Linked DNA regions of Marinagarivorans cellulosilyticus. The protein of the gene in region 2 binds, or shares a complex with, the protein of the main gene of each other region. Links are inferred from orthologs where the notes say so. Each region holds a gene or a part of one and is shown on either strand. Other genes may lie near its edges.

Region 1 (2,889 bases), 2.7 Mb from region 2 along the record:
TGCCAACGCAGGTCTTGTGAGCACACGCCGCGAAGGTAATTCGATTTTTTATCGCCGCGCCCATATCGCGACTACCGACCCGCTCGCAACAGCTAAAAGCGCGATATTCCAGCAGCTCGACAATATCCCACTTAGCCTCGACTTAGAAAAAGCACTGGATACTATTTGGCAAGAACGCACTCAAACATCCCACCAATTTTTTCTAGAAAACGCCGATAAATTCCGAGCCCAGCAAGACCTTATTGCAAGCTTTGACGTATATGCAAAGCAAGTTGCCGAAGTCCTGAGCCTTTCGCCAATACAAGCGCATTGCCGCGCGCTAGAAGTTGGCCCTGGCGAAGGGGAGTTTTTACCCGTACTGGCCGAAAATTTCGATTGGGTTGTCGCGCTGGACAACAGTCCGCGCATGCTCGCTAGCGCTAAAAAGCGCGCTAAATCAATTAACAATATTAACTTCACCCTAGGCGATACGCGCAACCTTAAAGAACAGCAAGCCTTTGATTGCGCAATTATTAATATGGTTTTGCACCATACGCCATCGCCCGCTCAAGTGATTGCTGATGTAAGCCAAGCACTGGCTCCTAGCGGCGTGTTAATTGTGACTGAGTTATGCAGCCACCAACAAGAATGGGCGCGAGAAGCCTGCGGCGATATATGGCTAGGCTTTGAAGCCGACGACTTAAAAAATTGGGCAACCGCAACAGGGCTTACGCAAGGCCACAGCACTTACTTTGCGCTTCGTAACGGTTTTCAAATTCAAATTCAACAATTTCTTAAACAGTAATTTTTAACTTTCTAGCTGAGGAACTACCATGGCTGATTACAGTGTATTTACTTCGGAGTCTGTCTCTGAAGGTCACCCCGATAAAATGGCAGACCAAATTTCCGACGCCGTTTTGGATGCAATATTAACGGAAGATAAACACGCCCGCGTAGCTGTGGAAACACTTGTAAAAACCGGCATGGCAATTATAGCTGGCGAAGTGCGCACCAGTACTTATGTCGATTTAGAAGACTTAGTTCGCCAAGTGATTTTAGATATTGGCTATAACAGCAGCAATGTAGGCTTTGACGGAGCATCGTGCGCTGTACTTAATGCCATTGGCAAACAAAGTGCCGATATTGCTATGGGCGTAGACGAAGCCGCCAATAAAGATTTAGGCGCTGGTGATCAAGGCCTAATGTTTGGCTTTGCGACCAACGAAACTGACGTACTAATGCCTGCCCCCATTTTTTATTCACACCGGTTAGTCGAAAAACAAGCTTATTTGCGTAAAAGCGGCAAGCTAAATTGGTTGCGCCCAGATGCCAAAAGCCAAGTGACACTGCGCTACGAAAATGGCAAACCGGTAGCTGTCGATGCCGTTGTTTTGTCGACACAACACGAGCCCGATGTATCGCAAGCGACCATCAAAGAAGCCATTATGGAAGAGGTTATCAAACCGGTACTGCCCGTTGAATGGCTACACAAAGACACCCAGTACCACATTAACCCTACCGGCCAATTTATTATTGGCGGCCCAGTGGGCGATTGCGGCTTAACAGGCCGTAAAATTATTGTAGACACCTACGGCGGTATGGCTCGCCACGGCGGCGGTGCCTTCAGTGGTAAAGACCCATCAAAAGTGGATCGCTCAGCGGCCTACGCTGGTCGTTACGTTGCCAAAAATATCGTGGCCGCAGGCCTAGCCGACAAATGTGAGATTCAGGTCAGCTATGCCATTGGTGTTGCCGAACCAACGTCTATTTCCATCGACACCTTTGGTACCGGAAAAATAAGCGACATTGAAATTTCGAAACTGGTACGCGAACATTTTGACTTGCGCCCTCGCGGCTTAATCGAAATGCTTGATTTACTGCGCCCTATTTATCGCGCAACGGCCGCCTACGGCCACTTCGGCCGCGAATTACCCGAATTCACATGGGAAGCCACCGATAAAGCCGCTGCATTAAAAGCAGCGCTTTAATTTAACAAACACTTTTTTTAGCGCAGTAATTAAAGCTGCGCCAAGCGAGAATTTAATGACTATTACAGCTGCAAATAATTTTACCGATTTTAAAGTCGGCGCCAAAGACCAAGCCCATTTTAACGAGCTAGCCGCTTTTGGCCGCCGCGAAACACAAATTGCCGAAGGCGAAATGCCCTCCTTGATGGCACTTCGAACACAATATAAAGATGCACAACCACTAAAAGATGCAAAAATTATGGGTTGCATCCACATGACAATCCAAACAGCCGTTCTTATTGAAACTTTAGTCGAGCTCGGTGCTGAAGTTCGCTGGTCGAGTTGTAATATTTTCTCAACGCAAGACCATGCCGCCGCTGCAATTGCCGCCGCCGGCATTCCTGTATTTGCTTGGAAGGGCGAAACAGAAGAAGAGTTTTTGTGGTGTATTGAACAAACCATTAAAAAAGAAGGTATTACGTGGGAGCCAAATATTATTCTAGACGACGGCGGCGACTTAACCGAAATGGTTCACAACCGCTTCCCCGAGCTACTCGATAACATCCACGGTATTTCTGAGGAGACAACCACGGGGGTACACCGTTTATTAGAGATGATGGAAAAAGGCGAATTAAAAGTCCCTGCCATCAACGTTAACGATGCCGTCACCAAATCTAAAAACGATAACAAATACGGTTGTCGCCATAGCTTAAACGACGCCATTAAACGCGGCACCGACCACCTATTGTCCGGTAAAAAAGCGCTGGTTATTGGTTACGGCGATGTCGGTAAGGGTTCTGCAGCTTCACTGCGCCAAGAAGGTATGATTGTAAAAATCAGCGAAATAGATCCCATCTGCGCCATGCAAGCCTGCATGGACGGCTTCGAAGTCGTATCACCTTATAAAGGCGGCGCCAATACAGGAAAAGTAGAAGACATTGAC
Region 2 (3,090 bases):
AAAGGAGGGCGCAACCCCTTCGAGTCGCAAGAGACAATCCTTGAGGGGGAGTTCGAGGAAGTTAGGCCCCGAGATGCAGCGCACATTGAGCAACACGAATCGAAAAAAAACTAAAAAAAACAGTTTGCGGGTGTTGAAATCGATGATTCCGCTCCCATCATGGCTGCACATCAGTTCTGCGTAGTTGTTGAGTTGTCACTGCGCAACCCCGCATCTGCGGTTTTAATAACAGTTCTACTCTATTAAAAGGTAGAACCATTTACAGTAAATCGTACACTTTGGAGATTCGTCGATGAAAATTCGTCCCTTACACGATCGTGTTGTAGTGCGTCGCAAGGAAGAAGAAAAAATGAGCTCAGGCGGTATTGTGCTTCCTGGTTCAGCCACGGAAAAACCTAACCAAGGTGAAGTGGTTGCCATTGGTTCTGGCCGAGTGTTAGACAATGGCGAAAACCGTCCTCTTGACGTTAAAGTGGGTGACATTGTAGTTTTCGGCAAATACGCCGGTACAGACACCATTGAAGTTGATGGCGAAGAGCTGATCATTATCAGCGAGAGCGACATCAAGGCCGTTGTTGAAGCATAAATCGCAATAGCGATATCTCTTCCAACTCATTGAATTATAACCCTACTGACAAATTAGTAAGGAACCAGGATCATGGCAGCTAAAGAAGTATTGTTTGGCGACAGCGCTCGTCAGAAAATGTTAAAAGGCGTGAACGTATTAGCGGACGCAGTAAAAGCAACTTTAGGCCCCAAAGGCCGTAACGTTGTATTAGAAAAATCTTTCGGCGCACCAACAGTCACCAAAGATGGTGTTTCTGTTGCTAAAGAGATCGAGCTTAAAGATAAGTTCGAAAACATGGGCGCGCAAATGGTTAAAGAAGTTGCATCACAAGCTTCAGACGAAGCGGGTGACGGCACAACCACAGCGACTGTTTTGGCTCAATCTATCGTTAACGAAGGCCTTAAAGCAGTAGCCGCTGGCATGAACCCGATGGATCTGAAGCGCGGCATCGACAAAGCAGTTATTGCAGCGGTTGCACACATCAAAGAAATTTCTAAGCCTTGTGAAGACACTAAGTCTATTGCACAGGTAGGTACTATCTCTGCAAACAGCGATACCGCTGTGGGTGACATCATTGCTGAAGCCATGGAAAAAGTGGGTAAAGAAGGTGTTATCACTGTAGAAGAAGGCAGCGGCCTTGAAAACGAACTCGACCTTGTTGAAGGTATGCAGTTTGATCGTGGCTACTTGTCGCCTTACTTCATTAACAACCAAGACAGCATGAGTGTAGAGCACGATTCGCCGTTCTTGCTTTTGGTTGATAAGAAAATCTCTAACATCCGCGAACTTCTTCCTGTATTGGAGGCTGTTGCTAAAGCTGGCAAGCCTTTGGTTATTGTTGCTGAAGATGTTGAAGGCGAAGCGTTGGCAACTTTGGTTGTTAACAACATGCGCGGTATTGTTAAAGTTTCTGCTTGTAAAGCGCCTGGTTTTGGTGACCGTCGTAAAGCGATGTTGCAAGATATTGCAACTTTGACTGGCGCTACTGTTATCAGTGAAGAAGTTGGCCTAGACCTAGAAACCACAACGCTTGAGCACCTTGGTCAAGCTAAGCGTGTAACTATGTCTAAAGAGAATACAACTATCGTTGATGGCGCTGGTAATGCAGACGAAATCAAGGGTCGCGTTTCTCAAATTCGCGCGCAAATCGAAGATACTTCTTCTGATTACGACCGTGAAAAACTTCAAGAGCGTGTTGCTAAATTAGCTGGCGGTGTAGCCGTTGTTAAAGTTGGCGCTGCAACTGAAGTCGAAATGAAAGAGAAAAAAGCACGTGTTGAAGATGCATTGCACGCAACACGCGCCGCTGTAGAAGAGGGCGTTGTGCCTGGCGGGGGTACTGCTTTGATTCGCGCTGTTGCTTCTATTGTTGACCTTGTTGGTGACAACGAAGATCAAAACGCGGGTATCGCTATTGCACGTCGTGCGATGGAAGCGCCTTTGCGTCAAATCGTAGCAAACGCTGGTGAAGAAGGCTCTGTTGTTTGTGACAAAGTGAAGTCACAAAACGAAGCGACTTATGGCTACAATGCCGGTACTGGTGAGTACGGTGACATGATCGCAATGGGTATTCTTGATCCTGCGAAAGTAACACGTACTGCGCTTCAAGCAGCGGCTTCTATTGCTGGCTTGATGATCACTACCGAAGCTATGGTTGCTGATGCACCTGAAGATAAGCCTGCAGCAGCTCCAGACGCTGGCGGCATGGGTGGTATGGGCGGCATGGGCGGCATGATGTAATCTTTGCTCCCACGCAAACCAAAAAAAGCGGCTTTTTAGCCGCTTTTTTTTGGTTTAAAAGTGGGTGTTTTATGCGCTAGCTAAAGTTGCTCGCGCTTGTTTTTATAGCTGTCGTAATTGGGAATCATACGCTCCAGCGGGCTATTAAATAGCGGGCTTGAAATAATCAGGTCGGCGCTTGCGCTATTGCAGGCAATGGGAATATTCCAAACGGCGGCTAAGCGCAACAGGGCTTTTACATCTGGGTCGTGGGGCATTTGAGTGAAAGGGTCCCAAAAAAAGATTAAGCAATCAATTTTCCCTTCTGCGATTTTACTGCCAATTTGTTGGTCGCCGCCGAGCGGCCCACTTAAAAACTGTTTAACCTGTAAGCCCAGCGCAGTAGCGACTTTGCCGCCAGTGGTGCCCGTACCGCATAAGTGGTGGTGTTCGAGTAGCGCTTTATGTTTAGCTACCCAGCTTAATAAATCTGGTTTTTTATTGTCGTGGGCAATCAGTGCGATGGTTTTTTTAGCGGGCAATGCAGCTGCAATATATTCCATAAACCTACCTGTTGAGTGATTACTGGGGTTTTGTTGCTCTTATTACAACACGTTTTGGGGCAGGGTAGCCTTCAATGGTTTTGCTGGTGTCGTTAGGGTCTAAAAAGTCCTTCAGTGATAAAAATTGCATCCATTGTGTTGCGCGCTGCTCATCAAGGCTAGTGGTATTAATATCAAGACAATGGATGTCCTTAAAGCCCGCTCGCCTTAACCATAATTCCAGCGTTGGTATCGAGGGTA

What was found. The genes of interacting proteins can lie anywhere in the genome.
Region 1: the proteins of groL (region 2) and metK are in contact, whole or in part, in a cryo-EM structure (PDB 8P4O), measured with the Escherichia coli proteins. The link is inferred for Marinagarivorans cellulosilyticus from one-to-one orthologs.

Annotation. Positions count from the first base shown.
Region 1 is NZ_AP023086.1:1,713,948-1,716,836, reverse strand. What follows is about bases 111-2,889. They hold metK (methionine adenosyltransferase), read left to right. Parts: upstream 111-812; coding sequence 813-1,967; downstream 1,968-2,889. Other genes in these bases: ahcY (adenosylhomocysteinase), read left to right, coding at 2,023-2,889; MARGE09_RS06785 (ArsR/SmtB family transcription factor), read left to right, coding at 111-784. In the rest of the region: more of MARGE09_RS06785, read left to right, coding at 1-110. UniProt on the Escherichia coli protein: Catalyzes the formation of S-adenosylmethionine (AdoMet) from methionine and ATP.
Region 2 is NZ_AP023086.1:4,458,799-4,461,888, reverse strand. What follows is about bases 4-2,983. They hold groL (chaperonin GroEL), read left to right. Parts: upstream 4-658; coding sequence 659-2,308; downstream 2,309-2,983. Other genes in these bases: cmoB (tRNA 5-methoxyuridine(34)/uridine 5-oxyacetic acid(34) synthase CmoB), read right to left, coding at 2,870-2,983; MARGE09_RS18275 (methylglyoxal synthase), read right to left, coding at 2,389-2,850; MARGE09_RS18285 (co-chaperone GroES), read left to right, coding at 293-586; MARGE09_RS18290 (FxsA family protein), read left to right, coding at 4-114. In the rest of the region: more of MARGE09_RS18290, read left to right, coding at 1-3; more of cmoB, read right to left, coding at 2,984-3,090.